DNA from 2 places in the Shouchella oshimensis genome. Region 1 is predicted to be linked to the other one. Evidence: riboswitches for the same ligand, from Rfam matches in the RefSeq annotation. Region 1 holds a riboswitch; the other holds the start of a gene.
The links. Region 1 has a riboswitch for lysine ahead of NDM98_RS08245 (Na+/H+ antiporter NhaC family protein). Riboswitches for the same ligand answer to the same signal wherever they lie in the genome.

Region 2: another riboswitch for lysine. It lies ahead of dapA (4-hydroxy-tetrahydrodipicolinate synthase); the one in region 1 lies ahead of NDM98_RS08245 (Na+/H+ antiporter NhaC family protein).

The regions. Positions count from the first base shown of each region.
Region 1 is NZ_JAMQJY010000001.1:1,533,554-1,538,312, reverse strand. It holds gene NDM98_RS08260 (YunC family protein) at 36-359, shown strand; gene NDM98_RS08255 (dihydrofolate reductase) at 422-907, shown strand; gene yunB (sporulation protein YunB) at 978-1,754, shown strand; lysine riboswitch at 1,842-2,014, shown strand; gene NDM98_RS08245 (Na+/H+ antiporter NhaC family protein) at 2,105-3,232, shown strand; gene NDM98_RS08240 (Na+/H+ antiporter NhaC family protein) at 3,189-3,704, shown strand; gene NDM98_RS08235 (hypothetical protein) at 4,298-4,480, opposite strand.
Region 2 is NZ_JAMQJY010000001.1:339,639-344,397, forward strand. It holds gene NDM98_RS01955 (hypothetical protein) at 36-305, shown strand; gene kapB (kinase-associated lipoprotein KapB) at 345-719, shown strand; gene NDM98_RS01965 (DMT family transporter) at 757-1,677, shown strand; partial or broken gene dapA (4-hydroxy-tetrahydrodipicolinate synthase) at 1,727-2,619, opposite strand; lysine riboswitch at 2,737-2,916, opposite strand; gene NDM98_RS01975 (aspartyl-phosphate phosphatase Spo0E family protein) at 2,988-3,170, opposite strand; gene NDM98_RS01980 (HAD family hydrolase) at 3,369-4,250, shown strand.

The DNA.
Region 1 (4,759 bases):
GGCCTCCATAGAATGTGGAGAAAGGGGTGTTCTGTGTGATTGAAGTTCAGCCGATTACCATTCAGGGTATTGGATTTACAGCGATAACAGTTAAGCTACCCAAAACAAATTTTATGGCGGTTACAGGTGCAGATGGCTATATTATGTGTGGAGCCTTAGATGTTGGCTTACTTAATGAGAAGCTAAAAGAACGCGGCATTCTTGCCGGACGCGCAGTTGGTGTACGAACGATTGATCAACTGCTGGATGCACCGCTTGAATCTGTAACCTTGGCTGCTGAAGAAAAAGGCGTCAAAAAGGGCACAATTGGCAGTGACGCTATGCTATTGCTGCATGGAATCACACCAGAAGCTAAGTGAGGATGATCTATCCTTACTTAGTCATTTGGGGACAAGCTATAAAAAGACTGGAGGAGAAAAGAATGATCTCATTTATATTTGCAATGGATGAAGAACGTGCGATTGGGAAAAACAATGATTTACCTTGGCATTTACCTGCTGATTTTCAGTTTTTTAAGGATACAACCAAACATCATACGATTGTGATGGGGCGTAAAACATTTGATTCACTAGATAAAAAACCTCTTCCTCACCGCCGGAATATTATTGTTACACGGAATAATGATTATCAGGCTGAAGGCTGTGAAGTGGTACATACAATAGAAGAAGCAGAGGCATTGTTCAACCCAAATGAAGAAAATTTCGTTATTGGTGGAACTGAGCTTTTTAAGTTGTTTATGGACAAGGCAGATCGTATGTATGTCACTCGTATTGAAGGTGTGTTTCATGGGGATACGTTTTTCCCTGAAGTGCCAGAAGAAGAATGGAAGCTCGTTTCAAGCCGTGAAGGTGTTGTTGACGAGAAAAATAAACACAAGCATCAATACGAGGTATATGATCGCGTCTAAGGTTGTTTAAAGAAATAGGTCAAAACCCCCTTCTCGCTGCATAGAGATAATAGTGGAGGGGGTTTTTGGCATGATAAATAGACGGCCCATACGACGTACAAAGCAAAAAGGTCCACTGCCATTTCGGTATGTCCTGCTGCTATCCACACTCATTTTTATTGTCATGACCTACCAAGGGATCTGGCTGATAGACCAGAAAATCCGTCCTGTCTTAACGCAAATTGCTGAGATAGAGATTAAAAATATTGCGACCCACTCTCTTGAGGGGGCGTTGAATAATAAGCTTGGTCAAACGATTAATATGGATGAATTGTTAGTCATTGATAAAGATGATAGTGGCTACGTCACCATGCTCAGTTTTGATGCTGGTGAGTATAATCGAATTCTTGGTGAAACACTGTCTGAGGTGCATGATCAACTTGACCAATTGAAGGCCGGTCACTTAAATCGTGAGGGAGAGAAGGTAGTCGAGGGTGATAGCGCGATCCTTTATGAGATTCCACTTGGTCGTGCGTTAAATAACTCACTATTAGCCGATCTTGGACCAACGATTCCAGTTCGGTTTCAAACAATTAGTCACGTAAAAGTGAATATGAATGATAAAGTAGAACGAGTCAATATTAATAGTACTCGTGTGTCCTTAAATATTGATATCGATATTGACGTCGAGGTCATTATTCCATTTGCCATTACAACGGACACAATTAGTGTAACACTGCCGGTCGGCTTTTCAGTCATTACGGGGCCAGTGCCAAACTATTATATGGAGGGTGGTGGTGGAGCAATTATGCCAGCTCCAGTTGTAACACCAGAAGACGTCGAAGAACCAGAAGAATCAGTAGATTAGATTTATCTTGTTTCCCTATTGAACGACGATTAGCTTTATGATAAGGTATACAGGTTGATTTAAATTAAATAGCAAAAGCCTCATTACATATGGGGTAGAGGCGCAAATCTTATGAGTAAGTTTGTTGAGCGGCAGCGATGATACAAACAAAAAGGAAGATTTGCCGAAATAGAACGAGTCTGCAAAACTGTTCTATTGGGCCAGTATTTAATAAGTACTGGACTGTCACAGCTTGACGGCTGTGGAGGACTATCATCATTGTAAGGCTGCTTATGCGTGCAGAGGGCCATCATGGGATATCCATGATGGCCCTTATTTTTTGATCAAGATAATAGAAAGGAATCTTATACATGGACATTTATTCAATTATTCCACCACTTCTAGCCCTTATTTTAGTTATTTTAACGAGAAAGGTCTTATTGTCTCTAGGAGTAAGCATTATTCTTGGAGCGCTTATGCTTTATGATTTCTCCGTTCCAAAGGCAGGCATCGAGCTGCTTCATATTATCAGTTCGTTATTTTTTAGTTATGAAGTTGCAGAGCCTGTAACAGTTGGAGGCATAGCAAGTGCTATTGCGGGAAGTGGCTTTGCCATAAATGACTGGGAATTCTTTATCCTACTCTTTTTGATTCTACTTGGTATGGTGGCTTCCTTTATCTCGTTTTCAGGAGGTAGCACTGCTTTTGGTGAATGGGCTGTCAAACGAATCAAAACACGTACGGGTGCTCAGTTATTGCCGATCGTACTTGGCTTCATTATCTTTATTGATGACTACTTTAACAGCTTAACCGTCGGAAACGTTAGTCGTCCTGTAACAGACCGTCATCGTATTTCTAGAGCTAAGCTTGCTTATTATGTAGACTCAACGGCCGCTCCTATTTGTGTTATTGTGCCGCTATCTAGCTTGGGAGCGTATATTATTACGATTATTGCAGGGATTTTAGATAAAAATGGAATTACTGAATACGGTGCTTTTCAAGCGTTTCTAATGATGGTGCCAATGAATCTATATGCGATTACAGCCTTATCCTTGGTATTTATTGTAGCGTTATACAAGTTTGATTTTGGCTTAATGAAAAAGCATGAAGATCTAGCAGTACGAGAAGGCGTTCTTTATGATTTGTCAAAAGGAGAGCCAGAGGGTTCTGCTGAGACAGGAGCGGGAGAACAAAAAGGACGAATCAGCTATTTAATCTTGCCTATCTTAACACTTGTTATTGTTACTGTAAGCTTTTTGATGATTACAGGAGTTACAGGAGCTCAGGATGAAGGGCAAGCTGTTAGCATGTTGTCTATACTTGAATTTACAGACATATCACGTTCGTTACTTTATGGTGCAATAATTGGACTACTCACAGCTCTTTTTTGTACAGTCTTAACGAAACCCAAAGCAAAGGACGTTTGGACGGTTGCTATAGCTTGGGGCAAAATCCATGATGCCCGCTGTGTTGATTTTACTTTTGGCTTGGACAATTAGTGCAATCATTGGAGATCTTGGAACAGGAGCCTATCTAGCTTCACTCGTAAGTGATGGTATTCCGCCATTTTTACTTCCTGTTATGCTATTTCTCATCGCAGGCATATCAGCTATCTCAACAGGAACATCTTGGGGAACATTTGCAATCCTTCTACCGATTGCAGGAGATATGGGTGCGACTGTTGATAGTGCGCTGTTATTACCAATGCTTGCTGCCGTGCTTGCGGGGTCTATTTTTGGAGATCACATTTCACCTATTTCGGATACAACGATTCTATCAGCTGCAGGATCTGGAAGTCACCACATCGACCACGTGATGACACAGCTTCCATATGCAATCCTCGCAGCAGTTGTCGCAGCTCTTGGATTTATGTTGCTTCCATTACTTGGAACCATTGCCGCTGTATGTATCTCTATTGTTGCGCTGTTTGTAGTCGTTATGATTATTAAAAAAACGCAGAAAACCATCTAGCTTAAAGAGCTGAATAGTCCCTATAAAGACGAATGATCCTGTATTAGGATCATTCGTCTTTAATCTTTTTACGTGTTGGTGGATTTTAATAAAGATAGGAGCAGGGGTGAGGGAAATACCAAGAAACACACATGCTCAAACCAAGCTAGATAGTCAATACATCAAGATCCTAGCTGCCATAGCAAAAGAACCTGATGAAAAATCAAGAGCAATCCATCTGTTACTAAGCAAAGAACAGCTACACAAAGAAAAAAAGCAATGGAACCAAGAGCCACTCCTTACTAGCAAGAGAAAGGGAAGCAATAGTAAGAACCTCTTACATCACACCAAGAGACCTCTACAGCACCAATACACACCGCAAAACACCAAGACCTCTCTGCTACTACCGGTGAGATGACAAACAATTTGAATCACCAACATCCAGCTGCAGCTTTATATATGTCCAATCACTTATTTTTGAAGAACAAAAAACCGAATCAATATATGTGAGGTAATCAACATATCGATTCGGTTTATCTGATAGCTGAAACATTTCTGTTCCAGCCTCCTTTTTTTATGAAATTCCAATTAATTTGTTACCAACAAGCAGCCACTTATTGACTAGTCAAACTAACGGACTGTACGGTCCAATGTTCAGTGTTCATCAATGTGTTTGCGTTCAGTTTCTTTGCCAACAATTCTGCGGCAACAGAATCTGTAAAGGTTTTATCCAAATGGCTGTTTGAATCCTTCAGAGTCTCTGTTACCCCTTTTACAGTACGAGTTACTTTGTACACGGGGTCACACTCCTCGATATCGATTCAGCCCATCGTGAAGCTGTTACTTCATTCTCTCATATTAGATACTGAATGTATACAAAATTAGGTAACATACTAAAGTTCCCTTAACTTTATGTTCTTAAACATTAAATTCTAAAATGAAAATTGGTTATAACTAACTTTGACAATTGTAAGATGCATGCCTATAATAAATAGTTGACATTGTGATGGCAGTTAACACTTGATATTAATAAATTATGTCCAATCTTAATTGTCAGATCATTTTGACTAAATGTT
Region 2 (4,759 bases), 1.2 Mb from region 1:
TACGATAAGAAGAGACACTTATGGAGGGATTTTATATGGAAGTAAAGGCAACAAATGAAGACAAACAACTTAAACGACAAAAACCATTATGGTTAAAATGGCTTATTCGCCTCGTGTTAGGTTATGTTTTGCTTCTAGCTATTATTTTATCTGTTACAATCATTATTTTACTTGGAACATTTATATTAGTGATCATTGATACATTTTCGGATACATCTGGTTTAAGCGAATTTACCGAAACTAACTTAGTGCCACTAACAAATGCGCTTTGGAATCTATTTACGTGGTTAATACCAGGTTTGTAGTTGTATCTATCAACAACAAATGTCTCAAGGGAGGAATACATGTTGGGTTTAGAACAAGCTCATTATAAAACAGGCAAATATGTATGTGAACGAGTAGAAACAGATGAAGCAAATCGAAAGGCCCTTGTGAAAATTCGTGCTGTATTAAAGCATCCAACTCAAGGTGATCTACATAATCCGAAAAAAACAGATGTACCGTTGTTTCATGAGCGAAAGGCATTAGCTGAATTCGAAAAAACATGGGTACCATTATCCACGTTACGTCCATTTGAAGGTGAATGTCCAACTTATCAGGATTCACTCCGAGCAACATGGAGTGAGCAATTTGAGCAGCTTGAACAAGATGGTTCAGAGTGGGCTAAAAAGAGTCAAGAGGCATTGTTAGAATTACGAAACGAGTATCGCTTTAACTAAAAAGCGGCTCGTTTTTTTAAGTGAGGCGGACAAGATCGTGAAAAATCAACAAGGAACAACTGTGCATTATCTAATCGTCATGGTTGCTACGCTTCTTTGGGGAGTAAATATTGTATCTTTAAAAGTATTAGTAAGCTCTTTTGCACCAGTAACGATGACAGCTTTTCGTATTTTTACAGCTGGTTTAGTATTAACGTTCGGATTACTTTTGTGGAAACAAGGTAAAAAGATGTCAAAGTCTGAATGGATATATGTAAGTCTAGGAGGAGTGTTAGGTGTATTTGCTCACCATCTTTTTTTAGCGATAGGTTTAACAACCATTAATGCGTCTACAGCTGTTCTGTTGCTTGGTTTAGTACCTGTAGCGACAGCGTTATATAGTGTTCTTTTCTTAAAAGAAAGGTTCACTACTTGGAAAATAGTCGGAATGGGACTAGCTTTTATCGGAGTCCTTTTTGTACAAGGAGGTATTACTCAAATAGGGAAAGGCTCAATCTTCCTTTTGATTGCTGTTTTAGTCCAGGCTTTAAGTTTTTTATTTATTAGAAAAGCCTCTGAGACTATGCAGGCATTACAAGTAACAACGATTTCACTGCTTTTTGGTGCGATGCTGCTCTTTCTGTTTAGCTTATATATTGAGCCACAAGGTATACGTACGATGATGTCAGGAAATTTGACTATTTATAGTATTTTTCTTTTTTCGGCGATTGCATCTACAGCAGCAGGTCAATTTCTTTTTAATCTTTCTATTAGTCGAATTGGACCTAGTAAAAGTGCGTTGTTCCTCAATTTTGTCCCATTTTTTGGAGTTCTCAGTTCTGCCTTGCTCCTTAATGAAATGATAAGATGGTATCAATGGTGTGGATTTGTTTTTATTGTGTTAGGTGTTTTATTTGGAACTGGTTATGTTGAGAGAAGCATTATAAAATCAGTGAAACGAACAAAGAAAATGGCATAAAAAACAGCCACTGCTTCATATAGAAGTAGTGGCTGTTTGAGTGAATGACTTAACTGACAAACGTCGCACTCCAGATTGGTTCAAGAGTTGTACGTAAAGTTTGTTCCTGCTCTGTTGTTAGAGGTAGGAGAGGTAGTCGAACGGAACCAGCACGGATATGATACATTTCAAGTGCGGCTTTTACCGGCACAGGGTTCGGTGCAGCAAACAATGCTTTCATGCCTGGCAGAAGTTGACGATGCATTCTGGCTGCCGCTTGAACGTTTCCTTTCTCAAAAGAAAGGGCCATCTGTTGCATTTCGTTTCCAAAAATGTGAGAGGCCACAGATACAACACCTGCTCCACCAATAGCAAGCACCGGAAGCGTTAGACTGTCATCGCCACTGTACACGGTGAATCAGCAGGAGCTTGATCAATCAATAACGCCATCGCATCTAAATCTTCACTTGCTTCCTTCATAGAGACGATATTAGGTAGTTCTGCTAAACGTAACGTTGTTTCTACTTCAATGGTAACCGCTGAGCGTCCTGGAACATTATATAGCATTATCGGTAAGTTGGTTGAATCAGCAATAGCTTTAAAATGCTGATAAAGCCCTTCTTGACTAGGTCTATTATAATATGGGGCAACTAGCATCACAGCGTCGACACCTATGTTAGCTGCTTTAGCTGTAAGTTCAATCGATGCTTGAGTATTGTTTGAACCGGTACCCGCAATGACTGGTATCCGTCCATTTACAGCTGCTACAGCCGTCTTGAACACAAGCAGTTTTTCATCTGTTGTTAACGTTGGAGATTCGCCTGTAGTTCCACCAACAACTATCGCATCAGATCCGTTCTCAATTAGATGTTCGATCAAACGCTCGGTCGCCTCTACGTCTACTTGTGCAAACTCATTAAACGGTGTAATCATAGCTGTTATTACTTTTCCAAAATTCATCATAATCACCCTCGATTCTGTTTTTTATTGACTATATAAGTGGGCAGAATCTAAAAGATCACAAAAAAACAACAATGACAGGGACTCATTGCTGCATGGTGATACGTAAACCCATACCAATGTTTCGATAGCCCCCCATATAGTCTCTGACTATATGACAGTCCTGCACCTCTTAAATGCAGACCCAGCACTTGACCATGAGTAGTCGTATGCTTCGGCAAAATCCCCTTTCATCCTGTTTCAACAGAGCCCATTCTCCTCTACAAGTTTACTGATGGTTTTTGCACCTCTACCCTCACTTCAACGATTGAAGTAAAGATTTATTATATTACGTTCACCATACCAAATAGGTGACCTGAATGCAAATACTTTTATCGTATTGTTGAGATCACTGAAGAAGATACATTGTGCTGAATGTCATTTAAAAGCTCATCAAGCTCTTGACTACAGCGAATTGTACGTTCTGATGTCATCCCGTATTTTTGTGCTAAAAGAAACATTTGCATTCGTTTCTTTTCAATTTCATTATATTTCAATATACTCACCTCAATCATTACATAATAATATTGAACTAACATTCATTTTTCATCTCAAAATAAGTATACCCAATTTTCCCAACTGTGAAAGGGATTCTACGAAGACTGTCATAAGTCGCTAGAAAAAGTTGATTTTCGACACTGAGAAACATTCATTATTTGAACAAATGTTGTAAGAACGATAAGATAGAGGGAGAGAGAACAAGGAGGAAAATCATGATTCGATTAATTGCAACAGATATGGATGGAACACTTTTAAACGAATATCAAAAGGTATCATATGAAAATATTCAAGCGATCAAGGACGCGCAGAATAATGGTATAGAGGTTATTGTTGCTACTGGGAGAAGCAAACAAGAAGCTCTAGTTCCGTTAAATGAAGCAGGCTTAAAGTGCCCAATTATAAGCATAAATGGGGCGGAAACTTGGGATGTCGAGGGCAATGTGCAAGCCATTAAGCCAATCGATTTGCAAGCCACAAAAAAGGCTATGCAGCTATTACGGGATCATCATATTTATTTTGAGTTGTATTTAGGGTCAGGTTCATATAGTGACAGCAAGGAACACGCATTAGATGTTATCGTGAAATTAATGCAGACGACAGGTGCAGTAAGTACACAAAAAGAGATGAAAAGGCTCGCTGATTATCGAATTTCAAATGGTTCGATTACGTTTGTCGATCAATACGAGTCATTACTCGACAATGAAGAAGATCCTGTATTAAAATTACTCGCATTTTCAACAAACCTTGTCATTCTTGATCAAGTTGAAGAATTATTGGGAAAACAATCGGATCTAGCAGTTACAGCATCAGCAAGAGGCAACTTGGAGATTAATTCAATTGATGCACAAAAAGGGTTAGCAGTCCAAGAGTATGCCAAAAATACAGGAGTTCCACTAGATGATGTAATGGGACTAGGTGATAATTTAAATGATTTATCGATGATGAAATTGGTTGGCTATCCAGTAGCAATGGGTAATGCAGCATATGAAGTCAAACAAATCTGTCGGTATGAGACAAGCACAAATGATTTAAATGGAGTAGCAGAAGCCATTTATACACATACAAATCTGGCTAGACCTGAATCGAAAGTATGATGGTTAATGACAAATCGAAAAGCAAAAATAAAAACGATCCTGATAGTGGGATCGTTTTTATTTTTGCTTTTATGATAAAAATCAGCGTGAAGTGGGATCTTAATCAGCCGCTCCGCTAGTTGGAAGTGCCGAAATATAGCTGTCTTCGTGGTACAAAGACCAAGAAATATGTACCAAGGCCGACTCCAGCGGGACTAAAGGGCAAGGTTGAAAGGATTTGGCAAAGCCAAATTAGGCGGCGCCCTCCCTGCGAGACGTGCCCCCCATCCTTGGAGCGATAAGCCTGCAGATCACCCGTGATTTTACTTTGTTCAAATACCATACAGCCTATTTTTCATCAATCTGTTTTGTTATGTAACACAATAAATAGTTGTTGACTATTATAGTACAGAGTATTATACTATCTTTAAACATCAGTACTAAATCTTTTATCAGATAAGGAGGCAGCACAGATGAGATATGTGAGTAAAGAAAATGACCAACAAGAGGATCATGAGTCTCCGAGCATT